3 regions of the Kocuria oxytropis genome follow, and region 2 is predicted to be linked to each of the others. Evidence: riboswitches for the same ligand, from Rfam matches in the RefSeq annotation. Region 2 holds a riboswitch; each other region holds the start of a gene.
The links. Region 2 has a riboswitch for thiamine pyrophosphate ahead of thiM (hydroxyethylthiazole kinase). Riboswitches for the same ligand answer to the same signal wherever they lie in the genome.
Positions count from the first base shown of each region.

Region 1: linked by a shared signal. The riboswitch ahead of QYM41_RS00290 (ECF transporter S component) and the one ahead of thiM (hydroxyethylthiazole kinase) in region 2 are both predicted to bind thiamine pyrophosphate.
Region 3: linked by a shared signal. The riboswitch ahead of thiO (glycine oxidase ThiO) and the one ahead of thiM (hydroxyethylthiazole kinase) in region 2 are both predicted to bind thiamine pyrophosphate.

Region 1 is NZ_JAVFXA010000001.1:61,804-71,774, forward strand. It holds gene QYM41_RS00275 (aminodeoxychorismate lyase) at 5-886, shown strand; gene QYM41_RS00280 (energy-coupling factor transporter transmembrane component T family protein) at 894-1,691, opposite strand; gene QYM41_RS00285 (ABC transporter ATP-binding protein) at 1,688-3,310, opposite strand; gene QYM41_RS00290 (ECF transporter S component) at 3,307-3,927, opposite strand; TPP riboswitch at 4,017-4,136, opposite strand; gene QYM41_RS00295 (DUF4235 domain-containing protein) at 4,260-4,538, opposite strand; gene mnhG (monovalent cation/H(+) antiporter subunit G) at 4,597-5,232, opposite strand; gene QYM41_RS00305 (MrpF/PhaF family protein) at 5,229-5,501, opposite strand; gene QYM41_RS00310 (Na+/H+ antiporter subunit E) at 5,498-6,193, opposite strand; gene QYM41_RS00315 (Na+/H+ antiporter subunit D) at 6,190-7,830, opposite strand; gene QYM41_RS00320 (Na(+)/H(+) antiporter subunit C) at 7,827-8,318, opposite strand; gene QYM41_RS00325 (Na+/H+ antiporter subunit A) at 8,315-9,971, opposite strand, start outside.
Region 2 is NZ_JAVFXA010000009.1:92,141-102,111, reverse strand. It holds gene QYM41_RS10905 (Rne/Rng family ribonuclease) at 1-78, shown strand, start outside; gene QYM41_RS10900 (nuclear transport factor 2 family protein) at 251-982, shown strand; TPP riboswitch at 1,296-1,389, shown strand; gene thiM (hydroxyethylthiazole kinase) at 1,381-2,256, shown strand; gene thiE (thiamine phosphate synthase) at 2,253-2,936, shown strand; gene QYM41_RS10885 (bifunctional hydroxymethylpyrimidine kinase/phosphomethylpyrimidine kinase) at 2,933-4,453, shown strand; gene rplU (50S ribosomal protein L21) at 4,674-4,985, shown strand; gene rpmA (50S ribosomal protein L27) at 5,046-5,303, shown strand; gene obgE (GTPase ObgE) at 5,458-7,017, shown strand; gene proB (glutamate 5-kinase) at 7,287-8,540, shown strand; gene QYM41_RS10860 (glutamate-5-semialdehyde dehydrogenase) at 8,537-9,895, shown strand.
Region 3 is NZ_JAVFXA010000016.1:14,573-23,782, reverse strand. It holds gene moeB (molybdopterin-synthase adenylyltransferase MoeB) at 1-1,009, opposite strand, end outside; gene QYM41_RS14750 (thiazole synthase) at 1,006-1,869, opposite strand; gene thiS (sulfur carrier protein ThiS) at 1,871-2,110, opposite strand; gene thiO (glycine oxidase ThiO) at 2,107-3,444, opposite strand; TPP riboswitch at 3,440-3,542, opposite strand; gene thiE (thiamine phosphate synthase) at 3,558-4,277, shown strand; gene QYM41_RS14730 (hypothetical protein) at 4,367-5,377, shown strand; gene QYM41_RS14725 (VOC family protein) at 5,487-6,398, shown strand; gene QYM41_RS14720 (DUF3140 domain-containing protein) at 6,854-7,183, shown strand; gene QYM41_RS14715 (GNAT family N-acetyltransferase) at 7,220-7,654, shown strand; gene QYM41_RS14710 (TetR/AcrR family transcriptional regulator) at 7,708-8,340, shown strand; gene QYM41_RS14705 (MDR family MFS transporter) at 8,337-9,210, shown strand, end outside.

The DNA.
Region 1 (9,971 bases), on a different contig from region 2:
AGCCGTGACCAGCACCGTCGTCGTCCTCGACGCCGCCCACCCGGAGGGCGTCCTCGCCGATCCCTCCGTCCCGCTCGTGCGCATCGACGACCAGGGGCTCACCCGCGGGGACGGCGTTTTCGAGACGATGCGCGCCGTCGACGGGCGCGTGCAGAAGTTCGAGGCCCACCACCAGCGGCTCTCGGCCTCCGCGCGGCTGGCGCAGCTGCCCGTGCCCTCGGCTCGGGACGTGCGCGGAGCGGTGGAGCTCGCGCTCGCCCACGCCGCGCCCGGCGGGGAGGGCGGCCTGGGTGCCGAGCACAGCGTCAAGGTCGTGATCAGCCGCGGCAGCCCGGAGGGCGGCCCGTGGTCCTGGATCACGGTGAGTCCCGTCCCCGAGTCCACGTTCCGGCAGCGGCGGGAGGGCGTGACCGCGGTGCTGCTGCCGCGCGGCCACGATCCCGCCCAGGACGCCGGCTACCCGTGGCTGCTGCCGGGGGCCAAGACGCTCTCCTACGCGATCAACATGGCGGCCCTGCGTCACGCCCGCTCCCTCGGAGCGGACGAGGCCGTCTTCACCACGGAGGGCCGCAGGGTCCTGGAGGGCGCGACGTCCTCCGTGGTCTGCGCCCGCGTGCGGGCCGGCCGCCGCACCCTCGTGACCCCGGAGCCCTCGCACGGCATCCTGCCCGGCACCACGCAGGCCAAGATCTTCGCTGCCGCCCGCCGGGACGGCTGGGAGCTCGGCTACGGACCGCTGTACCCCGCGGACCTCATGGAGGCGGACGCCGTGTGGCTGGTCTCCAGCGTCCGGCTCGCGGTGCCGGTGCGCCGGCTCGACCACCAGCCGCTGCCGGTGGACCCGGAGCTGACCCGGCTCGTCACCCACTGGGTCCAGCAGGTCTGACCCGGGCTCAGCCCCAGATGAACCGGTGCGTGCCCAGCAGCACGGACACCGCCGGGCCCGCCACGGCCGCCGCCGCGCAGCCCCCGAGCACCACGGCGTCCCGCCACGAGTGGCCGGGGACGCGGGCCCACGTGCGCGGACCCGCCCCGAAGCCGCGCGCCTCCATGGTGACCGACAGCCGGGTGGCCCGGCGCAGGGACTGCACCAGCAGCGTGAAGGCCTGGCCGCCGAACTCCCGCAGCGCGCCCACCGGCCCGTGCCCCGACCCCGCACCGCGGGCTCGACGCGCCATGGCGAGCGTGGCCCATTCGGAGGCCATCACGCCCACGAGCCGCAGCGCGGCCAGCGAGGCGAGCACGAAGCGGGCCGGCAGGCGCAGCGTCTGGGCGAGGCCGTCCGCGAGGTCCGTGGGGTCGGTGGTGAGCACCAGCATCAGCCCGGGCAGGGCCAGGGCCAGCCCGCGCAGGGCGATCGCCGCGCCCGCGGCCAGCGAGCCGACCGAGACGCCGGTGACCCCCAGGTCGAGCAGCACGGGCCCGGAGTCCTCCGCGAGCAGGGCGGTGCCCCACCCGCTCACGAGGGCCGCCACGACCACCGGCCACGCCCTGCGCAGCAGCGCGACCGGGTGCTGGCCCGCGAGCGCCAGGAGGACCACCTCGCCCAGCAGCACGGTCCCCGACGTCACGGGGTCCGCGCTGAGCACGAGCACCACGGTCAGCAGCAGCGCCCCGGCCAGCTTGGCCAGCGCGTTCGTCCGCCCCAGGAGGGAGAGCCGCGCCGACGGCGCGAGGGCGGGGGCGCTCACCGGACCGGCTCCGGGGCCGGCCGCAGCGGGACGCGGGGGCCGGCCGGACCGAGCTCGAGCACCTCGGCGCCGAGGGCGCGCACGAAGTCCTCGTCGTGCGTCACGGCCAGCACCGACGTGCCGGCGTCGAGCAGCTCCACGAGCAGCTCCACGAGCTCCGCCCAGGTCAGCGCGTCCTGGCCGAACGTGGGCTCGTCGAGCACCAGCACGTCGGGGTCCGTGGCGAGCACGGTGGCCACGGACAGCCGCCGCTTCTCGCCGCCGGAGAGGGTGAACGGGTTGGCGTCGGCCAGGTGGGAGAGCCGCAGCCGGCGCAGCAGCTCGTCCGTGCGCCGCTCCCGCTCGGCCGCCGGCGTGCCCGCCACCCGGGGGCCGTGCTCCAGCTCGGCGCGCACGGTGGCGCGCAGGAACTGGTGCTCGGGCTCCTGGAAGACCGTCCCGATCCGGGCCACGAGCTCCCTGCCGCTCCACTCCAGGGGGTCGGGACCCGCGCCGCGGTCGAGGTCCGGGTGGGCGGTCACGGTGCCGCGCACGGGGGCCAGCAGACCCGCGAGCGTCAGGGCGAGCGTGGACTTGCCGGCGCCGTTGGGCCCGGTCAGTGCCAGCGCGCGGCCACGGCGCAGCCCCAGGTCCACGTCGCTCACCGCCGCGGGGAGGTCACGGCCGGCCGCGGCGTCGGACAGGGGCCGGCCGCGGCGGGCCGCCCGGCGGCGGGCGCGCAGCCGGCGCGCCGAGGGCTGGGTGCGCGAGACGGCCAGGCCGGCGGCGGTCAGCAGGCGGTCCGCCGGATCGGCGCTCACGGGGCCGGACGGGCGGGCGGGCGCGCGCGTGGACGGCACCCGGCCGGGGACCCACACCCCCGCCCGGGCGAGCTCGTCGGCTGCCGCGCCGAGCACCTCCCCGGGCGACCCGTCGTGGGTGATCCCGCCGTCGCGGCCGAGCACGACGACACGGTCCACCACCTCGGCCCACACGGCCACGCGGTGCTCCACGACCACGAGCGTGGCGCCGCTGCGGTCGAGGCAGGAGACCACCGCGTCGCGGACCTGCCGCACGCCGGCGGGGTCCAGGTTGGCGGTCGGCTCGTCGAGCAGCAGCAGCCCGGGGCTCATGGCCACGGCACCCGCGAGCGCCAGGCGCTGCTTCTGCCCTCCGGACAGGGCCGAGGTGGAGTGCTCGAGCGGGAGGTCGAGGCCCACGGCCCCGAGGGCCTCGCGCACCCGCGGCCAGATCTGCTCCCGGGGCACGGCGAGGTTCTCGAGGCCGAACGCGGTGTCGTCACCGATCCGGGACAGCACCACCTGGGACTCGGGATCCTGCTGCACGAGGCCGGCGCGGCCGCGGGCGCGGTCCGGCGGGAGTCCGTCGAGCAGCAGCTCGCCGGCGCCGGACCGGCCGTCGTCGTCGTGGAGGACCCCCGCCAGGGCGTGCAGGAGGGTGGACTTGCCGGCCCCGCTGGGACCCAGCAGGAGCACCCGCTCCCCCGGCTCCAGCACGAGGTCGAGACCGTGCAGGGCCGCGGTGTCCCGTCCGGGGTGGTGCCACCCGAACCCGCGGGCCTCCACGCGCGCGCCGCGGGCGGCGGGCACCGCCCGGCGCCGGGTGGTGGGCGCCGTCATCGCCGCACGGCCCGCCCGGAGGCCAGTCCCTGCAGGACGCCGGTGCCCGCGAGGGCCCGCACCACGGCGTGCATCAGCAGACCCGCCAGCACCGCCCCCGAGACGGCGGCGAGGACCACGTAGACCGCCTGGTGGCCGAGGGTCCACTCGTAGTTGTAGACGATGTTCTCGTGGACGCCGAGGAAGATCCCGCTCACGGCGCCCGCGACGGCCGCCGCGAGGGCGTCGAAGCGGCGGTACCGGAAGGCGGCGAAGGCCAGCTCGGCGCCGATGCCCTGGACGAGACCGGACAGGACGACCAGCAGGCCGAAGTGGGTGCCCAGGAAGCTCTCGATCACGGCGGCGAGCAGCTCGCAGAACAGGGCCGCGCCGGGCTTGCGGATGATCAGCCCGCCGAGCACGCCGGCCACGAGCCAGCCGCCGGCGATCAGGCCCACGGCGGGCGGATAGGCCACCGCGGCCGTGCCGACCACGGGATAGAGCAGGTTCGACCACGCCCAGAAGACCACCGCGCACACGGCGGCGAGGACGGCGGCCACGACGATGTCGACCACGCGCCAGGACGGGGCGCGGGACGTGCCGGGGCGGCGGGCGGGACGGTGGGTGGTGCTGTTCACGGTGCGTTCCTCCTGGGCTCAGCGAGCCGTCGGTGCCAGGAGGGGACGGGGTTCTTCCGGGTCCGCGCCGGTGGCGCCCCCGGGGAACACCCCTGAGATGCTCGACTCCCTTCGCCGGTGCTAACCGGAGCAGGTTCGAGGGTCTGCGGCGATCCGCACTCTCAGCGCCACACCGGCGTCACCGGTGGGGCGCTCCCCTGTCGTTCAGTGGCACCGATTCTACCCCGTCGCCCGCCCGTCCGCGCGCACCCGCACGACGAGGGGCCCTTCCCGCCGGCCGCCGGTGCGGTGTGCGGCGGGAGGGGCCCCTGCGCGAGCGTGTTCGCCGGGTCTCAGACCTCGGCCTGGCTCGAGACCTTCGGGCTCTCCCGGGGGCGGTTCTCCAGCTTCGCGACCTGACGGGAGATGCCGACCTTGATGACGGTGCCCACGAGGCCGGTGATGAGCGCCCAGATGATGATCCCGGCCCAGGCCTCGTCCGGGTCCGGGTTCTTGGCCGGGGGCGGGTCGCCGGTGATGCGCGTCCACGCGGCGCCCAGCACCTTGTGCGAGAGCGCCACGCCGCCGAGCGAGAGGCCGGTGCCCACGAGTTCGAGAACCTTGGTGTTCATGGAGTGCTGCTCCTTGTCGTCCGGGGGACGCCGGTGCGCCCCGTCGATCCGGACCAGCCTAACGCGTCCCCGCCGCTCCGTCAGCCTGCTGTCCGTCTGCTTCCCGGCCGTCCGGGCTCGGTGCCGGGAGCACCGCGGCGGCGTCCCCGGCGGAGTCCCTCGCCGTGCTGCCCGCGGTGGTCCCGGCGGCGCTCCCCGCAGCAGGTCCGGCGGCACTCTCCCCGACTCTCCCCCCGGGGGCCCCTGACGCGGTCCTCCCGGCACTTCCTGCGGCATGTTCCCCGGTGCTCTCCGCGGTGTTCCCGGGGCCGCGGCCCCCGCCGCGCTCCGGTGACCGGTCCGCGGCGCGGTCGAGCACCTCCTGCAGGTCGTCCTGCGTCAGCGTGGCCCGGTTCAGGTGCTTGCTCCGGTAGGTCGAGCGCCCCACCATGTGCGCCGAGACGGGCACGGTGAGCAGCTGGAAGACCCATCCGAGGGCGATGAGCGGGATCATGACGGGGTCGCGGTTCTCCAGGGCCACGGCCGTGAGCATGAGGAGCAGCCCGAAGACCTGCGGCTTGGTCCCGGCGTGCATGCGGGTCAGCAGGTCAGGGAAGCGGACCAGCCCGATCGCGGCGGCGAGGGACATGAGCGCACCGACCACGAGGCACACGGCCGCGGCGGCGTCCAGCACGGTGTCGAGCACGGCGCTCACCGCCCGTGCTCGGCGGTCTGGGTGGCGAAGCGGGCCACCGTCACGGATCCGATGAAGCCCACCAGCGAGACGATCACCATGAGGATCAGGTTGTTGAGGTGGCCGTGGTAGGCCATCTCCACCGCCAGGGCGGCCGCCACGATGGCCAGCAGCACGTCGGTGGCCACCACGCGGTCCAGCAGGGACGGGCCCTTGGCGATCCGGTAGAGGGTGCCGGCGGCGGCCGCGCTGAGCAGCACGGCCGCGACGGCCACGGCGATCTCCATCACGGGCGGTCCTCCTCGGGGGTCTCGGACGGGGCGCCGTTCCCGGTCCCGGACGGGGCGTCGTCGCGGCGGCCGCCCACGACCTGCTGGCTCGCGGTGACCGGGGAACCGATCGCGGCGGTGCTCCGGTGGTCCGTGCCGGCCGCTCCCTCCCCGCGCCGCTCGGCCCGCAGCGCGGCGAGGTCCTCCCGCGTGCCCATGATCCTGATCCAGGCGGCCTCCACCCGCAGCGCGGAGCGGCGGAACTGCTCCGCCTCTTCGGCGTCGCGGATGTTGAGGGCGTGGAAGTACAGCGTGCCGGCGGCACGGTCCACCTCCACCACGAGCGAGCCGGGGATCAGGGTCATGGTGTGCCCCGTGGCCGTCAGGAGCAGGTCCGAGCGGGTGCGCAGGCGCACCCCCACCACGGCGTTGCGCGCACGCGGTCCCACGAGGATCGCGATGAGCATCACCTCGACGCTGGCCTTGGCCACCTGCCACACGAACGTCACGGTGAACACCGCGAACTGGAGCACGTTGAACCGGCCGGACAGCTGCACGGCGGGCAGGTAGAGGACCCACGTCACGAGCAGGGCCAGGACCAGGCCGAGCAGCAGGTTGCCGATGCCGAAGTCGCCCCACAGGGCGCCCCACACGACCACGAGCCACACCAGCAGCGGCAGCTCGACGAGGAGGGAGTTCTTGGGCCGGGTCACGGTGCCTCCTCCACGACGGGCCGGGGCGCGGACTCGGGGGCCAGCACCGCCTCGACGTAGCGCTCGGGCCGGACGAGGTTCTCCGCGGCGTTGTCCGCGAGCTGGAAGACCGGCCCGGCGAACACCGTCAGGGCCACGCCCACCGCGACCAGGGCCGAGGCCCCGCCGAGCATGGACGGGGACATCAGGCGCACGTCGCCCTTGCCCGCGAACCTCCCCGCCTGGTCGTCGACGCTGCCCGAGCTGAGCAGGAACCGGGAGCCGGCGGGCACCGGGGCCAGCAGGATCGGATCCGGGTACTCCGCGTCCTCGGGGGCGCGGAGGAACACGCGGTTCCACACCCGCATGAGGGCCAGCAGGGTCAGCAGGGACACCACCACGGACCCTGCGACCAGGGCGTAGGCCAGTCCGTCGCCCCGGTCCACGCCGGCCTGCAGCAGACCGGCCTTGCCCAGGAACCCGGAGAACGGCGGGATCCCGCCGAGGTTGAGCGCCGGGACCAGGTAGAGCAGGCCGAGCAGCGGGGAGATCCGGGCCAGCCCGGCGAGGCGGTCCACGTTGGTCGAGCCGCCGCGGCGCTCGATCAGCCCGGCCACCAGGAACAGGCTCGTCTGGATCACGATGTGGTGGGCCACGTAGTAGACGGTCGCGGAGAGGGCCTCCTGGGTGCCCACGGCCACGCCGAAGATCATGTACCCGATGTGGCTGATCAGCGTGAACGAGAGCATGCGCTTGATGTCGATCTGCGCGAGCGCGCCCAGGATGCCCACCACCATGGTGAGCAGCGCGACCCACATCAGGAGGTCGTCCAGGCGCTCGCCCGGGAACAGCACCGTCTCGGTGCGGATGATCGAGTACACGCCCACCTTGGTCAGCAGGCCGGCGAACACCGCCGTCACCGGCGCCGAGGCCGTCGGGTAGGAGTCCGGCAGCCAGAAGGACAGCGGGAAGACCGCGGCCTTGATGCCGAACGCGATCAGCAGCATCAGGTGCAGCTGCATCTGCGTGCCCACCGGCAGGGACTCGAGCTTGACCGAGAGGTCCGCCATGTTGATGGTGCCCGTGGCCGCGTAGACCATCGCGATGGTGATCAGGAACAGCACGGAGGAGATCACCGAGACCACCACGTACGTCACGCCGGTGCGGATGCGCTGGACGGTCCCGCCCATCGTCATGAGCACGTAGGACGCGGTCAGCAGGATCTCGAAGCCCACGTAGAGGTTGAACAGGTCCCCGGCGAGGAACGCGTTCGAGACCCCCGCCACGAGGATGAGGAACGAGGGGTGGAAGATCGAGATCGGCCCCTCCTCGTCGCCGTCGGCCACCCCCTGACCGCTCGCGTAGACCAGCACGGCGAGCGAGACGATGGTCGAGACCACGAGCATCAGCGACGAGAGCTGGTCCACGACCATGACGATGCCCCAGGGCGCGCGCCACCCCCCGAGCTGGACGGCCTGCGGACCCACGTCCCAGGTGCTCACGAGCACGAGGGCCTCGACCACGAGGGTCAGCACGAGAGAGCCGATGGCCACCGTCCGCTGGAGGGCGTTGCGCCGCAGCAGCAGCAGGCTCAGGGCGGCCCCCAGGAACGGGATGATGACGGCGAGCGGGGCCAGCTGGGCGAGGTTGACGGTCATCGGCGCTCCTCCCCCGCGCGGCCCCGCACGCCCGGGGTCTCGACGGACTCGTCCGGGTCCCGGTACGGGGCTCCGTCGTCGAACTCCGAGGTGTCGGCGGGGACGTCGGCGTCGCTCTCCACGTCGTAGGAGGACTGCCGTGCCACGCGCCGGTCCTCGACGTCGTCCTGGATCTCGTCCCGGCGCCCGAGCACCCAGGAGCGGTAGATCATGCCCAGGAGGAACGCGGTGACGGCGAGGGAGATCACGATGGCGGTCAGGATGAGTGCCTGGGGCAGCGGGTCGCTGTAGTCCTCCGCGGCGATCGACTCCTCGTACAGGGGGGCGAAGCCGGCGACCCCGCCGGCGTGCAGGATCAGCAGGTTCGTGCCGTTGGTCAGCAGCATCAGCCCGAGCAGGACCCGGGTGAGCGAGCGCTCGAGCAGCAGGTACACGCCCACGGCGTAGAGCACGCCCATCACGACCAGCAGCGTCAGGTTCACGGTCATCGGTGCCCTCCGCCCCCGGCCGCGCCGGTCCTCGTGATCGGGGTGGGCGACGTCACGGACGTCGCCGTGGTGGAGCCCGTGGGGGCCCCGGCGCCCACCGCGCGCTGGCGGGTGACGCGGATGCGGGTGCCGCGGCCCGGGGCGCGCCGGCGGCGGCGGACGGCGTCCTCCTCGATCCGCTGGTCGATCCGCCCGCCGAGCGAGCGCAGGATGTCGAGGATCAGCCCCACCACGATGAGGTAGACCGCGACGTCGAAGATCAGGGCGCTCACGAACTTCTCGGCGCCGAAGACCGGCAGCTCGACCTCGACGGTGTAGCTCTGCATCACCGACCCGCCCAGGAACACCGGGGTCACGGCGTAGAGCGCGGCGAGCGCCAGCCCGGCTCCGAGCATCGCGCCCGCGTTGATGGGGGTGGCCAGCTCGAGCTCGTAGCGCCCGCCCGCGAGATAGCGCACCGTCAGGGCGAGGCCCGCCATGAGCCCGCCGGCGAATCCGCCGCCGGGGTCGTTGTGCCCGGCGATCAGCAGGTAGAGCGAGACCATCATGAACGTGTGGAAGAGCAGCCGCGTGACCACCTCGAAGACGATCGAGCGCCGCTCGGGGGCGAGCGTGCGGCCGGCGAGCAGGTAGGGGTCCTCCAGGTCGTCGTCGCGGCGGGCGAGACCGATGTCCAGCCGCTCCCCGCCGGGCGAGACCGCCGCGGCGTTGCGGCGGCGGATGACCCGCAGCTGGTCGGTGGTGGGGTCCTCACCGGAGCGCACGATGCGGTCCCCCCGGCCGGTGACGAAGATCAGCGAGGCCACCCCGGTGGCCGCGAGCACGAGCACCGAGATCTCCCCGAAGGTGTCCCAGGCCCGGATGTCCACGAGGAGGACGTTGACCACGTTCTGTCCGTCGCCGAGCTCGTAGGCCATCCGCGGCAGCTCCAGGGAGATGGGGTCGGCGGTGCGCGAGGAGATGCTGAACGCCGCGAGCGCCATCATGAACAGCCCGAAGGTCACCGCGATGGTGCCGCGCAGGAGGCGGCGCCCGGCCGGGTTGCGGTGCCACAGGGGTGCGGGCAGCGAGCGCAGCGCGAGCACGAAGGCCACCAGCAGCACGGTCTCCACCAGGGTCTGCGTCAGGGCGAGGTCCGGGGCGCCGTGCAGGGCGAAGACGAGGGCCATGCCGTAGCCGGTGACCGACACGAGCAGCACGGCGAGGAAGCGCCTGGTGGCCAGGGGCACCAGCAGCGCCGCCACGACCATGGCCGCACCGGTGATCAGCTGGCCCGGCCCGTCCGAGACCCGCAGCGCGCCCAGGGGCGGGGTCTCCTCCAGGACGAGCGCCACGAGCGGGACCACGATGGCCGTGACGAGGATGACCGAGAGGTAGAACATCAGCGAACCGCGCTGGGTGCGGCCGGTGATCCACACGGCCACGAGGTCGAGGACGTTGATGGTGCGACGGTAGAGGAGCTCGCCGGCGGGCAGGGACGGCAGGGCCCGCTGGAGGTCCGCCACCGGGCGGCGGCCCAGGTACATCAGCAGCCCGCCCGCCACGACGAGCGCGGACAGCCCCAGGGCGGGGGTGAGCCCGTGCCACAGGGCCAGGTAGAACTCGTAGCCCTCCTCGGCCGGGAACGTGTCCACGTAGGGCTGCAGCATCGCC
Region 2 (9,971 bases):
GGCCGGGCGCCGACCGTCGTCGGCGTCGGCGTGAAGGCGGAGGACCTCACCAGCGGCGGGCCCGCCGAACGAGGCTGAGCCGCACCGCGGCATGAAGGACCCCGGCCGGGACGGCCGGGGTCCTTCGTCGTCACAGGGGCCGCCGTCCTGTCGGGCAGGGGCCCGCGGGAGTAGCCTGGTCGCACGACTCGCGGGCCGTCGGCCGGGCCGATCCGGCGGTGCCCCGGCCCGCAGCGCCGAGGGGACGGCCATGAGCAGCAAGCAGATCGTACTCACCGCCGGCAGCGAGCTCTTCGGCGACCGGGACGTCTCGGCCGTCGACCGGCACTGGGCGCCGGAGTACCGGCAGCACTCGGCGCTGGGTGCCGACGGGCCGGAGGGCCTGCGCGCGGCCGTCCGCCAGCTGCCGGAGGACTTCCGCATCGACCTCCTCAGGGTTCTCGAGGACGGGGACATGGTCGCGGTCCACTGCGTGTACCACGGCTTCGGGCCGGACCCGGTGGTGGCCGTGGACGTCTTCCGGGTGGCCGACGGCCGGATCGCCGAGCACTGGGACGCCCTCGCACCGCTGCCCGCCGGCACCGAGGGCAAGCACCGGATCGACGGCCCCACGGAGCCCACCGACCACGAGCACACCGGCGCGAACAAGGCGCTGCTGACCGAGTGGGTGCACGAACGGCTCATCGGCGCGGACCGGGACGCGCTCGAGGAGCTGGCCCGTGACGCGCGCTACGTCGAGCACGGCCCCGGCCCGGACGCCGGCCTCGCCCGGCACACGCTGCACCGGGTGCTGGGGGAGGGCGACGTCGTCCTGACCGTGACCGAGGCCCTGCTCGAGTTCCCCGGGGACGCTGGGCGCCCCGGGCCGGTGCCGGCCGCCTGCTACGACCTGTGGCGGGTGGCGGACGGACGGATCCTCGAGCACTGGGGGGTCGTCCAGCCCGTGCCGGAGCACATGCCGCACGACAACGGTCTCTTCTGAGGCGGCCGTCCACGGCGGGTGCGACCCCGGGACGCAGGGCCCCAACCCGGAGCACCGGGCCCGAATCCGGGGCACCGGACCCGACCCCGGATCCTGGACCCGATCCCGGAGCACCGGGCCCGAATCCGGGGCACCGGACCCGACCCCGGATCCTGGACCCGATCCCGGAGCACCGGGCCCGAATCCGGGGCACCGGACCCGACCCCGGATCCTGGACCCGATCCCGGAGCACCGGGCCCGAATCCGGGGCACCGGGCTCGCGGCCGGTCTCCCCGTGCGCCTCCCGGCTCCCGGGACGACCTAGACTGGCAGGACACCTGACACGGGGTGCCGCGCGAGCGGCTGAGAACACACCCGTCGAACCTGATCTAGCCAGTACTAGCGAAGGGATGTCGCAGATGCGCGATGCCGTACCCCCGTCCGTCCGCCCCCCGGGAACCGACCGGCCGGAGTCGGCCGATCCCGCGCTCGCCGAGGACGCCGCCGCGGCGCTGGAGGACCTGCGGTCCGCGGCGCCGCTCGTGCAGTGCATCACCAACTCCGTGGTCACCAACGTCACCGCCAACGTGCTGCTCGCCGTGGGCGCGTCGCCGGCGATGACCGACATCCAGGGCGAGGGCGGGGTCTTCGCGGAGCTCGCCGACGGCCTGCTGATCAACACCGGCACGCCCACCGCCGAGCAGCGCGGCGCCGCCTACGAGGCGGCCGGGGCCCGGCACCGCGCGGGCCGGGCATGGGTGCTGGACCCCGTGGCGGTGGGTGCCCTGCCCGTGCGCACCGCGCTGGCCCGCGACCTCCTGGGGTTCCGGCCGGCGATCGTGCGCGGCAACGCCTCCGAGGTCATCGCCCTGGCCGGCGGCACCGGCGGCCGCGGAACGGACGCGATCCACGGCGTCGACGCCGCCCGCGACGCCGCCGCGGCACTGTCCGAGCAGGCCGGTTCCGCCGTGGCCGTGTCCGGGCCCGTGGACCTCGTGCGCTCGCCGGACGGCGCCGTGGTGCGGGTCCCGCACGGCACGGACCTGCTGACCCGCATCACCGGCGGCGGCTGCGCCCTGGGCGCCCTCATGGCGGCCTTCAGCGCCGTGCGCGCGGACCCGGCCGCGGCGGCGGTGGCCGCCACCACGGTCTACACCCTCGCGGCCGAGGACGCGGCCGCCGGCTCCGCCGGGCCGGGGTCCTTCGCCGTGGCGCTGTTGGACCGGATGCACAGCATCACGCCGGAGCAGATCGCCGCCCGGGCGGAGCTCGTGCGGGACGGGGGTGCCCGATGAGCCGGCGCCTCGATCCCGCGGCCCTGACCCTGCACCTGGTCACGGACGCCGCGCTGAGCGCGCCCCGGACCGTCCCGGACGTCGTGGCGGCCGCGGTGCGCGGGGGCGCCACGATGGTCCAGGTCCGCGAAAAGGACGCGCCGGCCCGGGAGCTGGTGGCGCTCCTGACGGCCGTCGCCGAGCGCGTGGGCCGGCAGGTGCCGGTGCTCGTGGACGACCGGGCGGACGTCTACCTCGCCGCCCGGTCGGCCGGGGCTCCCGTGGCCGGGGTGCACGTCGGCCAGTCCGACCTGCCCGTGGTGCTCGCCCGGCGGATCTGCGGCCCCGAGGCCGTGCTGGGCCTCAGCGCCGCCACGGCGCAGGAGCTCGACGACGCCTCGGCCCTGCCCGCCGGCACGGTCGACTACCTGGGCGTCGGAGCGGTGCGGGCCACCCGCACGAAGCCCGACCACCCCGAGCCGCTGGGCGTCGACGGGTTCGCCCGCGCCGCGACCCGCACCGCCCTGCCCTGCCTGGCCATCGGCGGGGTGCGGGTCGAGGACGCCGCCGCCCTGCGCGCGGCCGGCGCGGCCGGACTGGCCGTGGTCTCCGGGATCTGCGCCGCTCCCGACCCCGCGGCCGCGGCGGCCCGCTACGCGCGCGCCTTCGCCGTCGAGCACGCCCGGGAGGTGGCCCCGTGACCGCCCGCGTGCCCCGCGTCCTGGCCGTCGCCGGCACCGATCCCACGGGCGGGGCCGGCCAGCACGCCGACCTCAAGGCGATCGCCGCGATGGGCGGCTACGGGATGAGCGCCGTCACGGCCGTCGTCGTGCAGAACACCGTGGGCGTGCGCTCCATCCACGTCCCGCCGGTCGAGTTCCTCACCGCCCAGCTCGAGGCGGTCTCCGAGGACGTGGAGATCGACGCCGTCAAGATCGGGATGCTGGGCTCCGTGCCGGTGATCGAGGCCGTCACCCGCTGGCTCGCGTCCCACCGGCCACCGGTGGTCGTGCTGGATCCCGTCATGGTCGCGACCTCCGGAGGGCGCCTGCTCGAGCCCGACGCCGAGGATGCGCTGCGCTCGATGCTGGGCCTCGCCGACCTGATCACCCCGAACCTCCAGGAGCTCGCCGTGCTCGCGGAGGAGGACACGGCGTCGTCGTGGGAGGAGGCCCTCGCGCAGGGCCACCGCGTGGCCCGCGCCCACGGCACCCTGGTGCTCGTGAAGGGCGGCCACCTCACCGGGGACCGGACCCCCGACGCCCTCGTGGGCCCGGACGTCCCGGAACCCCTCGCCGCCCACGACGGCGCCCGCGTGCCCACCGCCAACTCGCACGGGACCGGGTGCTCCCTCTCCTCGGCCCTGGCCACCCTCCAGGCCCGGCACGGGGACTGGTCCCGGAGCCTGCGCATCGCCCGGGACTGGCTGCGCGGAGCGCTCGAGGCCTCGGACGAGCTCTCCGTGGGGCACGGCAGCGGCCCCGTCCACCACTTCCACCACGTCCAGGACGCGCTGGAGAGCTGGGGCACGGCGCCGGACCGGTTCAGCGACGAGCTCTGGGAGGTCTCCGCCCCCGTGCGGCGCGAGATCGAAGAGCTCGAGTTCGTCCGCAGCCTCGGCGACGGCCGGCTCGAGCAGGAGCGGTTCCTCGCCTACCTCGACCAGGACCTGCAGTACCTCGACGGCTACAGCCGGGCGCTCGCGCTGCTGGCGGCGAAGGCCCCGGACGAGGAGCAGCGGCTGTTCTTCGCGGCCGGCGCCGTCTCCTGCACCGAGACGGAGGCACAGCTGCACCGGGCCCGGCTGCAGCACGCCGGGGACGCCGGCACCACGGCGGGCCCGGGCGAGGTGACGCGGCGGTACACCACCTTCCTGCTCGCGGCCACCGCCGCGGAGCCCTACCCCGTGGGGCTCGCGGCGGTCCTCCCGTGCTACTGGGTCTACGCGGACGTGGGGCGCCACCTGGGGGAGCTCGCGGCCGCGGGCGGGACCGGCGAGCACCCCTACGCGGACTGGCTGGCCACCTACGCGGACGAGCAGTTCCAGGAGGCCACCCGCACGGCCCGCCGGATGCTCGACGACGCGGCGCGCCGGGCTCCGGCGGAGGTCCGCGACCGGATGCGGGAGGTGTTCCTGGAGGCGTGCGCGCTCGAGCGGGACTTCTTCGCCGCGCCGGTGGCGGAGCGCCGGTTGGCGGGCATTGACCGGATCGAGTAGTCTTGATCTTCGGTGCCATGCTGGTGCGCGCGTGTACAAACTCGACACCCCACCTGGCGGCACATGCGGGTGCAGTTCCTGAATTGCGGCGAACCTGCGCTGACCTCGGCCTAGTCCCACGGGCCGGTCACCGACAGCTCGTCTCAACGTCGTTGGTCCTGACAGGTATGCGCTCGACCCACACTGTTTACACATGACGTCGAGAGAAGTGAGTTCCCAAGTGGTGTACGCGATTGTCCGCGCTGGCGGCCGCCAGGAAAAGGTTTCCGTCGGAGACCTCGTTACCCTTGACCGCGTCGCCGGCGGCGCAGGCAGCACCATCGAGCTCCCTGCCCTGCTGCTGGTCGACGGGGACAAGATCACCTCGGATGCCCAGACCCTGGCCAGCGTCACGGTCACGGCCGAGATCGTCGAGAACCTCCGCGGTCCGAAGATCTCCATCCAGAAGTTCAAGAACAAGACCGGCTACAAGAAGCGTCAGGGCTTCCGTGCCGAGCTGACCACCGTGAAGGTGACCGGCATCGAGGCCTGACCGGCCCGGTCACCCTCCAGACTCCATCAGCCAGTAAAGACCCGAAGGTAGGCACACCTCATGGCACACAAGAAGGGCGCGAGCTCCACTCGCAACGGTCGCGACTCCAACGCGCAGTACCTCGGCGTGAAGCGCTTCGGCGGCCAGACCGTCAACGCCGGCGAGATCCTCGTCCGGCAGCGCGGCACCCACTTCCACCCCGGCCTCAACGTCGGCCGCGGTGGCGACGACACCCTGTTCGCCCTGGCCGCCGGTCAGGTCGAGTTCGGCACCCGCCGGGGCCGCAAGGTCGTCAACATCCAGGCTGCCGCGGAGTAGCCGCAAGGACCGGTCCCGCCGGTCCCGGTGCGGGTCACGACCCGCGCCACCCATTGTTTGTTCTGTAGAGGGTGGGTGCGTCCAGCGCCCGCCCTCTACAGTCTTAACGTGGCCCGTGCGCGGGCCCGTCCGTACTTGACCAGAGGAGTTCCCCGTGGCCAGTTTCGTCGACCGCGTCGTCCTGCACGTCTCCGGCGGCTCCGGGGGGCACGGCTGCGTGTCCATCCGCCGTGAGAAGTTCAAGCCGCTCGGCGGACCGGACGGGGGCAACGGGGGAGACGGCGGCAGCGTGGTCCTGCGCGTGGACGGCCAGACGACCACTCTGCTGAACTACCACCACGCCCCCCACCAGTCGGCGCCCAACGGGGGCCCCGGCAAGGGGGACCTCCGGCACGGGCACAAGGGCGAGGACCTCGTCCTGTCCGTCCCGGACGGCACCGTGGTGAAGGACCAGGACGGCAACGTCCTGGCGGACCTGGTGGGACAGGGCTCCGAGTTCGTGGCCGCCCCCGGCGGCCAGGGCGGGCTGGGCAACGCCGCGCTGGCCTCGGTCAAGCGCAAGGCCCCGGGCTTCGCGCTCCTGGGCACCCCCGGCTCCTCCCGGGACGTGGTGCTGGAGCTGAAGTCCATCGCCGACATCGCGCTGGTGGGCTATCCCTCGGCCGGCAAGTCCAGCCTCGTGGCCGCCATCAGCGCCGCCCGGCCCAAGATCGCTGACTACCCCTTCACCACGCTCGTCCCGAACCTCGGCGTGGTCCAGGCCGGCGACGTGCGCTACACGGTGGCCGACGTGCCCGGGCTGATCCCGGGCGCCTCCGAGGGCAAGGGCCTGGGCCTGGAGTTCCTCCGCCACGTGGAGCGCTGCGCCGCGCTCGTCCACGTCCTCGACTGCGCGACCCTCGAGCCCGGGCGCGACCCGGTCTCCGACCTCGAGACGATCGAGGCGGAGCTCGCCGGCTATGCCGTGGACGGCGACCTCGACGGCGGCCAGGCCGTGCCCCTCAACGACCGGCCCCGCCTCGTGGTGCTCAACAAGATCGACGTCCCCGAGGCCCGGGAGCTCGCCGAGTTCGTCCGGCCCGAGCTCGAGTCCCGCGGCTACCGCGTGTTCGAGATCTCGACCGCCTCCCACGAGGGGCTGCGGTCGCTGACCTTCGCCATGGGCGAGGTCGTGCAGCAGGCGCGCGAGGAGCGCCCCGCCCCGGCGGAGGCGCCGCGGGTCGTGCTGCGACCCAAGGGGGTGCGCGGACCGGAGTTCACCATCCGCCGGGAGGAGCGCAACCTCGAGCCGCTGTGGCACGTGCGCGGGGACAAGCCGGACCGCTGGATCCTGCAGACGGACTTCAACAACGAGGAGGCCGTCGGCTACCTCGCCGACCGGCTCGCGAAGCTCGGGGTGGAGTCCGAGCTCTTCAAGCAGGGCGCCCGCCCCGGCGACGCCGTGCTGATCGGACCCGAGGACGACGGCGTGGTCTTCGACTGGGAGCCCACGATGGTCGGCGGTGCCGAGCTGCTCGCCGGGCCGCGCGGCACGGACCTGCGCTTCGCGGACATCGACCGCCCCACCCGCGAGCAGAAGCGCCAGCAGTACCAGGACCGCAAGGACGCGAAGGCCGCGGCCCGCGCCGAGCTCGAGGCCGAGCGCACCGCCGGGGTGTGGACCGAGTCGGTCGACGCCCGGCGCGGCGCGGACCCGCAGGGCGCCGGAGACTGACCCCGGCCGCCGGCGCACCCGGGCGGCGGACGCGGCCACCGCCCGCAGAGCACGGACCCCGCACGACGCCAGACCGGCCCGACCCACCGATCCGCCGACACGCCGAACAGCCCGACCAACGACCAGCCCGACACACAGGCCGACCCGACACACCGACCGACCCGACGAACGACAGGGCCGACGTCGGACCGACCTGACACACCGACCGACCCGACGAACGACTGACCCGACACACCGACGACGCCCACCGGACGAGGGAGACGCCCAGGATGAACGAGCAGACGAATGAGATCGACGTCGAGCAGCTCGAGGAGGTCGCGGAGAAGTCCGCGGTCCAGCTGAGCAGCGAGAACCGCGGCAAGAACCGGCGCAGCCCCATCGAGCGCCGCGAGGACATCCCGCGCGCCCACCGCGTGGTGGTCAAGGTCGGCTCGTCCTCGCTGACGTCCATCGAGAGCTCGATCGACGAGCAGGCCGTGCGGATGATCGTGGACGCCCTCGGCGAGACGAAGGCCCGCGGCATCGAGCTCGTGTTCGTGTCCTCGGGCGCCATCACCGCCGGCCTGGCGCCCCTGGGCCTGTCGCGGCGGCCCAAGAACCTCGCCGGCAAGCAGGCGGCCGCCGCGGTGGGCCAGGGCCTGCTGATGGGCCGCTACATCGAGTCCTTCGCCCGCTACGGCGTGACCGTGGGCCAGGTCCTGGTCACCGCGGAGGACCTGATGCGGCGCAGCCACTACAAGAACACGCACCGCCAGATCGAGCGGCTCCTGGACTTCGGCGTGCTCCCGATCGTCAACGAGAACGACGCCGTCTCCAGCCAGGAGATCAAGTTCGGCGACAACGACCGGATCGCCGCGCTGATCGCCCACCTCATCAAGGCGGACGTGCTGCTGCTGCTCTCCGACGTGGACGCCCTCTACACCATGGACCCCCGCAAGGGCGGGGAGCGGATCCCCGTGGTCAACGACCCCATCAAGGACCTCGAGGGCGTGCAGATCGGTTCCGTCGGCGCGGCGGGCGTGGGCTCCGGGGGCATGGTCACCAAGGTCCAGGCCGCCCGCATCGCGGCGGCCTCGGGCATCCCCGCGCTCGTCACCTCGGCGCAGAACATCACCCGCGCCCTGGACGGCGAGGACGTCGGCACCTGGTTCGCGACCTCCGGCGGACGGCGCAACGTGCGCCTGCTGTGGCTGGCCCACCTCGCGGACATCAAGGGCTCCCTGACCCTGGACAAGGGCGCCGTGGCCGCGATCCGGGACCGCAACTCCCTGCTGGCCGCCGGGGTGACCGGGGTGTCCGGCACCTTCGAGGCGGGCGAGCCCGTCTCCCTGCGGGACCCGGAGGGCAAGGAGGTCGCGCACGGGCTGAGCAACTACTCCTCGGACGAGATCCCGCCCATGCTCGGCAAGTCCACCTCCGTGCTGGCGGACGAGCTCGGGGACGACTACAGCCGGGAGCTCGTGCACGTCGACAACCTGGTGGTCCTGCGCGCCCGCGGCGCACGGACTAAACTGAAGAAATGACTTCCGCCGCACACGATTCCGTGACCACCGACGAAGCCACCCGCACGACCGACAAGGCGGTCGTGTCCGACACCGGCGTCATCGCCACCTTCGGTGAGGACCCCGTCGCCGGCGTCGCCGCGATGGCCGACGACGCCCGGGACTCCGCCCGCGTCCTCGGCCGCGCCAACCGGGCCTGGAAGGACCGGGCGCTGCTCGCGATCGCCGACCGCATCGAGCGCAAGCAGGACGTGGTGCTCGCCGCCAACGCCAAGGACCTGGAGCGCGGCCGCGTGAACGGGACCTCCACGGCCCTCTTGGACCGGCTCAAGCTGGACGCCGCCCGGATCACCGGCCTGGCCGACAGCCTGCGCGAGCTGGCCGCCCTGCCCGACCCCGTGGGCGGGTTCGTCCGCGGCTCCACGCTGCCGAACGGCCTGCGGATGCGCCAGGTGCGCGTGCCGATGGGCGTGGTCGGGGCCATCTATGAGGCCCGTCCCAACGTCACCGTGGACATCGCCGGCATCGCCCTGAAGTCCGGCAACGCCGTCCTGCTGCGCGGCGGCTCGGCCGCGGAGGAGAGCAACCGGGCCCTGGTGGGCATCATCCGGGACTCCCTCGCCGACGTGAAGCTGCCCGTGGACTGCGTCCAGAGCGTCGACGAGTACGGCCGCGAGGGCGCGAACGCGCTCATGGCGGCCCGCGGGAAGGTCGACGTCCTGATCCCGCGCGGCGGGCACGGGCTGATCCAGTCCGTGGTGCAGAACGCCAAGGTCCCCGTCATCGAGACCGGTGAGGGCAACGTCCACCTCTTCGTTGACCACTCGGCGTCGAAGGACATGGCCGTGGACGTGGTGGTCAACTCCAAGACCCACCGCACGAGCACCTGCAACACCACGGAGACCCTCCTGCTGCACAGCGGGTTCGAGCACGGCGCCGCGGTGCTCGCCGCCCTGGACCGGGCCGGCGTCACGCTGCACGTCGACGAGCGGGCCGAGGCCATGCTCCCCGCGGGCAGCCACCACCTGCGCGCCACCGACGAGGACTGGGGCACCGAGTACCTGTCCATGGACCTCGCCGTGCGGGTGGTCGACACCCTGGACGAGGCCCTCCAGCACATCGACCGGTGGTCCACCCGGCACACGGAGGCGATCGTGACCAACGACCTCGCGTCCGCCGAGCGGTTCGTCGCCGAGATCGACGCCGCCGCGGTCATGGTGAACGCCTCCACCCGGTTCACCGACGGCGGCCAGCTCGGCCTGGGCGCCGAGATCGGCATCTCCACCCAGAAGATGCACGCCCGGGGGCCCATGGGCCTGGAGGAGCTGACCACCACGAAGTGGATCGTCCAGGGCGACGGGCACGTGCGCGCCTGAGCGCCGCGCGCGGCGGGCCCGCCGCGGATTCAGTACGATGAGAACCGCCCGGGCCCGCCGGCGGCACGGGCCGCCC
Region 3 (9,210 bases), on a different contig from region 2:
CCTCCGGCGGCAGGGCGTCGGCGCCGCGGTCCAGGATCTGCTGCAGGGGCACGGGCACGGCGCCGTCGATGGCCACGAGCTCCCGCTCCCAGTCCTCGCGCACGTCCACCAGGGCGAAGGCGGCCTCCCCGCGCGCGCGGCGCTCGAGCAGCCGGGCCAGCTCGGCCGCCCCGACCGTCTCGGCGGGATCCGTCCCGGGCAGCGCGCGGACGGCGGCGGGCTCTGCCACCGCGGTGACCGGGGAGGCGTCCGGGTCCGGTGCCAGGCGCATCTCGCGCCAGGTCATCGCGAGCGCGTCGTGCAGCAGCACCCGGCCGAGCAGGGGCTCGCCGGTGCCCGTGATGAGCTTGACGGCCTCCGTGACCATGACGGAGCCGACCGTGGCGGGGAGCATGCCGAAGACCCCGCCCTCGGCGCAGCTGGGCACCTCCCCGTCCGGCGGGGCCTCGGGGTAGAGGTCCCGGTAAGTGGGCCCGTGCCCGGCCCAGAACACGCTGACCTGGCCCTCGAAGCGCAGGATGGAACCCCACACGCAGGGAATGCCGGTCACGGCGGCGGCGTCGCTGACCACGTAGCGGGTGGCGAAGTTGTCGGCGCCGTCCAGGACCAGGTCGTACTCGCCGAGGAGCTGCGCGGCGTTGTCCGCGGCCAGCCGGACGGGGTGGGTGCGGACCTCGACCAGCGGGTTGAGCGCGGTCACGGTCTCGGCCGCGGAGTCGGCCTTGGGACGGCCGACGTCGGCGGTCGTGTGCACCACCTGGCGCTGCAGGTTGGAGAGCGCCACGACGTCGTCATCGACGATCCCGATGGTCCCCACCCCCGCCGCCGCGAGGTACTGCAGGGCCGGGGAGCCCAGTCCCCCGGCGCCGACGACGAGCACGCGGGCGCTGCTCAGCCGCCGCTGGCCCAGGGGGCCGATCCCGGGCAGGGTCAGGTGCCGGGCGTAGCGCTCGAGCTGCTCGCGGGTGAGCTCGGGGCCCGGCGGCACGAGCGGGCGCAGCGGGCTCACGGCCGCTCCCCCACGGGCGCCCAGTCCCCACGCGGCACGTCGCCCGGGCCGGTGTCGGGCCCGTCGCCGGGCGCGGCTCCGTCGATCCGCCCGGCCATCGGCGAGGACGCCCGGGCGTGCCGGCGGGCCGGGATCCGCCCGGCGCCGGCCGCGAGCCGGCCGGCGACCACGGCGTGGCGCATCGCGGTGGCCATCGCCACCGGGTCCTGGGCGCGGGTGACGGCGCTGGCCAGCAGCACGGCGTCGCAGCCCAGCTCCATGGCCAGGGCCGCCTCGGAGGCGGTGCCGATCCCGGCGTCGAGCACCACGGGCACGGACGCCCGGGAGGCGATGAGCTCGATGTTGTGGGGGTTGAGGATCCCCAGGCCCGTGCCGATGGGGGCGCCCAGCGGCATCACCGCCGCCGCCCCCAGGTCCTCGAGGCGCCGGGCCACGGCCGGGTCGTCGGAGGTGTAGGCGAAGACCCGGAAGCCGCGGGCCACGAGCTGCTCGGTGGCGTCGAGGAGCTCCACCACGTCGGGCAGCAGCGTGTCCTCGTCGGCGATGACCTCGAGCTTGACCCAGTCGGTCTCGAGGGCCTCGCGGCCGAGCTCGGCGGTCAGCAGCGCGTCCCGGGCGGTGTAGCAGCCGGCGGTGTTCGGCAGGATCCGGATGTCGTTGCGCTCGAGCAGCGCGAAGAGCGAGTCGCCCTGACCGGGGGCGTAGCGGCGCAGGGCCACGGTGGTCAGCTCCGTGCCGGAGGCCAGCAGGGCCTGCTCGAGGGTCTGCAGCGAGCTCAGGCCGCCGGTGCCCATGATCAGCCGGGAGGACAGCTCGGTGCCGTCGAGCACGAGCGGGTCGTGGGTGGGGCCGGGGTGCACGTCAGCCTCCCTGGACGGCGGTGATGATCTCGACGGCCTGGCCCTCGGCCACGGTCGTCCGGCGCCAGCGGCTGCGCGGCACGACCGCGGCGTCCACGGCCACGGCCACGCCGAGGCGACCGCCGTCCAGCGGGGCGCCGTCCGGGCCCAGGGGGCGGCCGACGGTCTCGGCGACCAGGTCGACGACGGTCGCCTCCGCCGTCACCTCGTGCGGGCGGCCGTTGAGGGTGATGGCGGTCATCGGGTGCTCCTGGTCCGGGGGCCGGGTCCGGCGGCGGCCGGTTCGGGGTCCCCTCTGCGGGCCTCGACGGGGCGGTCGAAGCGGTGCGGGTCGGTGCTGGCGAGGTGCGCGGCGTCGGCGCCCGGGTCGGGCCCGTCCGCGCCGGTGACGAGCTGCGCGGCGAGCCGGGCGGCCAGCGGGGCGAGCAGCACGCCGTGGCGGAAGTAGCCGGTGGAGACCACGAGCCCCGGCACGGACGAGCCGTCCGGGTCGCGGACCCGGCCCAGGTACGGGATGTCGTCCGGGGTGCCGGGCCGGGCGCGGGCCAGCACCTCGGTCAGCTCGAGGTCGGCCACGCCGGGCACGAGCGCCTGGGCGTCGCGCAGCAGGCGGAACACGCCGCCGGCGCTGGGACCGGTGAGGTCGTCCTCGCGGGAGGTCGCCCCGATCACCACGGTGCCGTCCGTGCGGGGCACCAGGTAGACGGGCACCCCGTGCACCAGGCCGCGGACGGTGCGCTCGAGCAGCTCCGGGGACCCGGCGGGGACCCGGGCGCGCAGGATGTCCCCGTGCACCGGGCGCAGGGGCGGGTGCCAGTCCTCCGGCAGCCCCTCGAGCTCGCCCAGCCCGGCGCCCGGGGCGAGGACCGTCCAGGCCGCCGAGACCATGCCGCCGTCGGCCAGGCGGACGCCGGTCACGGCGCCCCCGGCGTGGCGGCGCAGCCCCGTGGCGAGGCCGTGGACGAGACGGGCCGGCCCGCCGTCCCGCCCGGCCGGGAGGTCCGGGAGCTCCGGGGCGGTGAGGGCGGCGAGCAGCCCGGCCACGAGGCGGCGCGGGTCCACCTGGTGGTCGTGGGGGATCCGGGACGCGGAGGACAGACGCGGGCTCAGGGCGGGTTCGAGGGCCCGGGCCTCCCGCAGGGACAGCGGCTCCACGGTCATGCCGTGGCGGGCCTGGAGCGCGCGCAGGTCCGCCAGGGCCTGCCGGTCGGCGGCGTCCGCACCGCAGACCAGGGTCTCCGTGGCGCGGTGGCCGACCGTCCCGCCGGCGGCCTGCTCGAGCGCCGCCACGAACGCCGGGTACGCGGCGGCCGAGGCGCTCATGAGGGGGTACAGGGGCTCCTGCTGGTACTGGACCTCGCTCACCGGGGCGAGCATCCCCGCCGCGGCGCGGCTGGCGCCCGAGCCCGGCTCGGGGTCCACCACCACCACGGAGCGGCCCCGGCGGCGCAGCTCCCAGGCCGTGGCCAGCCCGATCACCCCGGCGCCGACCACGGCGACGTCGGCCCGGACGTGCTCGGGCTGCCCGGGCGGCGGGTGGGGGGCGGTGCTCGGGGCGGGGTGCGCAGACGTCACTCGGCTCGTCCTTTCCTCCGGCGGCATGACCCGCATCAGGTGTGGCGGTCGGCGCTGGACGCCCTCTCAGCCCCGGTGGGGCTCCCGCAGAACCGCTGACCTATCATCAGCGTGTGACCGAGTCTACCCGCGCCCCCTCCGTCCCCGCCGGGCCCGCGCTGCGCAGCGCCCGCACCGAGAAGCTCCGCGCCGCCCGCCTCTACGTGTGCACGGACGCGCGCCGGGACCGGGGCGACCTCGAGGACTTCCTGCACGCCGCGTACGCCGGCGGGGCGGACATCGTCCAGCTGCGGGACAAGAGCATCGACACGGACGAGGAGATCGCCGCGCTGCGCCTGCTGAGCCGGGTGGCCGCCGAGTACGACGCCCTGTTCGCCGTCAACGACCGCGCCGACATCGCCGCGCTCGTGGGCGCCGACGTCTTCCACGGGGGACAGCACGACCTCTCCCCCGCCCGGGCGCGCCGGCTGCTGGGGCCCGACGTGCTCATCGGGCGCTCCACCCACGACCTCGACCAGGCCCGGGTGGCGCTCGAGGACCCGGACGTCGACTACTTCTGCACGGGCCCCGTCTGGGCCACCCCCACCAAGCCGGGGCGCCCGGCCACCGGGCTGGAGTTCGTCCGGGCCGTCGCCGAGCTGACCCGGGCCCGGCCCGCCGCGGAGCCGGAGCCGCGGGCCGTGCCGTGGTTCGCCATCGGCGGCATCGACGAGACCCGGCTCCCGGAGGTCCTGGCGGCCGGCGCGCGCGGTGTCGTGGTGGTCCGGGCCGTCACCGAGGCCCCCGAGTCCCGCCTCGCGGCGGGGCAGCTGCGCAGCCTGCTCCCCGCCTGAGCGCGGCCCGTTCCTCCCGCCCGGCTCCCCGCCTGCGCCCAGCACGCTCTGAGAGCATGGACCCACGGACGACGACGGAGAGGTGGCCCATGGACCCCGAGCTCGACCCCCAGGTGCGGCGCGCGGTGGAGCGCCCCGCGCAGACCGCCCGCGGCCCCGAGGACGTGCAGCTGCGCGTCCGGCTGGCCGGCGAGTCCGCCCGCCGCGCGCTCGGCACCCACTGGGAGCAGGGCGGCCCCGAGGACGCCCCGCCCAGCGAGGACCGGCTCGCCGCGGCCGTCCTGCTCGCCACCCTCTTCGGCGACACCTTCTGGCTCGAGCGCGCCGCCCGGCTGCCCAGCGACGTGCCGGGGTGCCCGTCCGCCCCGCCGAGCGGGCTGCTGGAGCTGACCCGGGTGCCGGGCGCCCGGGCGGCCCTGGGCTCCGTGCTCGAGCGCCCCCTGCTGACCGGCCTCCTGGAGTGGGGCACGAACCCCCTGCCCGAGCAGCCCCCGCTGGCCGTGGCGCGGGCCGCACGGGACCTGGGCATCCCCGACGACGGTCGCGTCTACAAGGTGGTGCGCCGCCGCGCCGAGCGCTTCCTGGCGCGGGAGCACGACGGCTCCGAGCCGCTCGAGCAGTTCGTGAGCCTGCTGACCCAGGCGGAGCGCGGGCACCGCGAGGACGGTCCCGCGCTCCCGGACGAGACGCTGCCCCCGGCCCCTCCGCCGTCCCCGGGGGCGGCCGCGGGACCGGCGCCCTCCCCGGGGACCCCCGCGGACCGCGGCGCGGGATCACCGGACGCCCCGCTGGCGCAGTCCCCCGAGGCGCCGCGGTGGGGCGTGAGCCCCGCGACACCGGCCCCGCCGCCGCCCGGCCGGGCCCCGGGGCAGGACGCTCCCGGCCTGGGCGGTCACGGGTACGGTCCCGGCCAGCAGCCGGCGGCGGGCCCCGGAGCGGCCGGGCCGGGTTCCTCGGGACCGGTGTTCGGCCCCGGCCCGGGCGGCTGGCCTCCGCGCCCGGCCGAGCCCGAGGAGGACGACTCCGACAACCTCAAGGCGTGGGGGTTCGTCTTCCTGGGCATCGTGGCGGTCATGGCGGCGCTGATCTTCCTGCTCTGACCACCTCTCCCCGACCACCTCCGGCATTTACTTGCACCGGAAAGCTTCTCCGGGTAGCATTGGGGACACATCAACCAATGTGCTGTCCACGCCGACGGAGAACCCCGAGATGCCGATCTTTCCCCAGAACCCCGCCCCCGAGAGCCTGACGAAGCGTCCCGCGGAGGACCTGCTGTCCGCCGACACCCGGATGGGCGCCGTGGAGCTGCTGGTGTCCGACCTGGACACGATGGTCGCCTACTACTCGGACGCCATCACCCTCGACGTGCTGTCCCACGCCGGGGACACCGCGGTCCTGGGCCGGGACGGCCGGACGGTCGTGCGGCTGCGCCAGGTCAAGGAGCTCCCGCCGGCCCGCCGCGGTCAGGCCGGGCTGTTCCACACCGCGGTGGTCTTCGAGGACGAGCCCGCCCTCGCGGCGGCCCTGGCCTCCGTGGCGACCGTGGCGCCCCGCTCCTTCACCGGCAGCGCCGACCACCTCTACAGCCAGGCCTTCTACTTCGACGACCCCGAGGGCAACGGGGTGGAGCTCTACACCGACCGCCCCCGGGACACGTGGCGGCGGGAGGCCAACGGCCTGCTGACCCTGGCCACCAACCCCCTGGACCCGAACGGCTTCCTGCAGCAACACCTGGTGCCGCAGGACGGGCAGCGCCCGGTGGCCCCGCCCGCGACCCTGGGCCACGTCCACCTGCAGGTGGGCGACATCCCGCTGGGCCGGCGGTTCTACGTGGACGTCCTGGGCTTCGAGGTGATGAGCGACATCGGCTCCGCCCTGTTCATCGCCGCCGGCGGCTACCACCACCACATCGCGCTCAACACCTGGCAGAGCGCCGGGGCCGGCCCGCGCGCGGCCTCGCTCGGACTGGGCCAGGTCAACATCGACCTCCCCACCGCCGACGACGTCGCCGCCCTGGAGTCCCGGCTCGCGGACCACCGGATCACCACCCGGCACGACGGCGCCGTGCTGCGCTTCGAGGACCCCTGGAACACCCTCATCCAGGTGGGCGTCGCCGCCTGAGCGCGGCCCGGCCCGGCCGCGGAGCACCGGGGGTCCCGGGCACGAGCGGGCCCGGCGCGAGCGGGCGCCAGTCACGTGCGGGCCCTGGGCGCACACGCGCCCAGGGCGCAAGCGGGCCCCGAGGACGGACCCGCGGCACCGGCAGGTGATCTGCCGAACGTGCCGCCACACGCCGGCGATGGCCCGCGGGACCCGGGCGGCCGGACAGGCGTGGCGCCGAACGGACTGCCGCACCGGCCGAGCGCAGCCGCCGGACGGATCGGCTGGGATAGATTGGCCCCGTCCGCCGAACGAGCACCGGCACCCGGACGAGGACCGCCCGGACGGCCACGGCACCGGCAGCCGTCCCAACGGGCGGTTGCCGGGACGGTCCTGGCGCACCGGCCGCAGACGCTCCGGGCGCGCGTGCGGTTCCCGGCGGACGAGTACACCGAGCTGGTCCTGAGGAGCGAGACATGAGCACCGACGACGACACCACCGGCCAGGAGTTCGACGAGGCCGTCAACATGACCGCCGGGCAGCTCTCGGCGTGGCTGGAGACCGAGGAGTCGACCTCGGTGGGCCAGGACGACGGCGGGGAGTCGGTGGGCCACCGCTCCGGGCGGCGGATCGTGGAGATCCTGCGGACGCCGAAGGGCGAGCGCACCGACGCCGACCACGAGCACATGCGCACGGTGGTCGGCTACGTCCACCGCCACCTGGCACAGCGCCCCGACGGCGACGTGCGCGAGACCCGGTGGCGCTACTCCCTGATGAACTGGGGCCACGATCCGCTGCAGGACTGAGGACCCGGGACTGGCGCCCACCGTGAGGACGTCGTCGTGACCGCGTCCGTCAGGATCCGGCGGGCCCGGCCCGCCGACGTGTCCGCCGTGCTGGATCTGCTCGGGCAGCTGGGATACACGCCCGAGCAGGAGTGGGTGCGGACGTGGGTGAGCACCGTCTCGCCGGACGACCGGTGCTGGGTGGCCGAGACCGGCTCCGCGGTGGTGGGCCTCGCGCACGTCCACCGAGTGCCGTTCCTGACCGAGAGCGCCTACCGGGCCCGGCTCACGGCCCTGGTGGTCGACGAGGCCGAACGCTCCCGCGGCGTCGGCGCCCTGCTCCTCGAGGCGGCGGAACAGGCGGCCCGCGAGATGGGAGCCACCGAGCTGGAGCTCTCGACGTCCCACCGGCGGCACGGAGCCCACCGGTTCTACGAACGCCACGGCTACACCCAGTCCGCCCGGCACTACCGCAAGACCGTGGCGCCGTAGGCACCCGCCGGAACAATAATGCAGTTGTGCAAAAGATGCAGGAGTGCAAGAATATGGACGTGAACGCCCCGCCTCCTCTCACCCTGCGCGCCCGCAAGAAGGCCGAGACCTGGTCCGCCATCCACGAGGCGGCCGCCTCCCTCGCCGTCGAGCACGGCGTGGAGGGCACCACCGTGGAGGCCGCCGCCGCCGCGGCCGGGGTCTCCCCGCGGACCTTCTTCAACTACTTCCCCGCCAAGGAGGACGCCGTCCTGGGCATGCGGGCCCCTGTGCTGGACCCGCAGCTGCTGGAGGGCTTCTCCCTCGAGCACGACCTGCTGGGGCAGGTCTCGCGCCTGCTGCTGGCCGTGTCCCGCAGCGCCTACGCGGGCCGGGACGCGGAGCGGCGCCGGAAGCTGCTGCAGGACCACCCGAGCCTGGGACGCCGCCGGCACGAGCTGATGCTCGAGGCCGAGTCCCTCGTCTGCGACACCCTCGCGGAGCTGCTGGCGCGGGACCCGCACTGGTCGGCCGGGATCGGGGAGCACGCCGTGGACGAGGTCGCCCGGATGCTCGTCATGCTGGCCGGCGTCCCGCTGCGCTTCGCCATCACCGCCGAGGGCTACTCCCCGGCGCACGGACTGCCGACCGAGGACCACGAGTCGGCGCTCACCCTCCTCCACCACCTCCAGGAAAAGCTCTCATGACCCGCACTCCCTCCCACCGGGCGGAGCCGGCCGCCGGCTCCCAGCACCTCGGGCTGCTCTTCGTCGGCCTGATGCTCTCCATGCTCCTGGCCGCGCTGAACCAGACCGTGCTCAGCACGGCGCTGCCCACGATCGTGGGGGAGCTCGACGGCGTGGACGAGATGCTGTGGGTGATCACCGCCTACATCCTCGCCTCGACGATCATGATGCCCGTGTACGGCAAGCTCGGGGACCTGATGGGACGCAAGCCGCTCCTGCTGGGCGCGATTCTCGTGTTCATGGCCGGCTCCGTGGTCGGCGCCCTCGCCGGCACCATCGAGGTCCTCATCGCGGCCCGCGCGATCCAGGGCCTGGGCGGCGGCGGGCTCATCATCCTCTCGCAGGCCGCCATCGCCGACGTGGTCCCCGCCCGTGAGCGCGGCAAGTACATGGGCGTCATGGGCGGGGTGTTCGCGGTGTCCTCGGTCATCGGCCCGCTGCTGGGCGGGTTCTTCACCGAGGGCCCCGGCTGGCGCTGGGCGTTCTGGATCAACATCCCCCTCGGGCTGCTGGCCCTGGCCGGAGCCGTCCTGTTCCTCAAGCTCCCCCGGCACGCCGGGCGGCCCCGGCTGGACATCGGCGGCATGGCGCTGCTGGCCGTCGCCACGACGTGCCTGGTCCTGTTCGCCACCTGGGGCGGCGGCAAGTACGCGTGGACCGATCCGGTGATCCTCGGCCTGGTCGCCGGGACACTCGTGGCCTCCGCGGCGTTCGTGGCCGTGGAGCGGCGCACCGCCGAGCCGATCATCCCGATGCACCTGTTCCGGGAGCGCAACTTCGTCCTCACCACCCTCGCCGGGCTGCTCACCGGCGTGGCGATGTTCGGGGCAC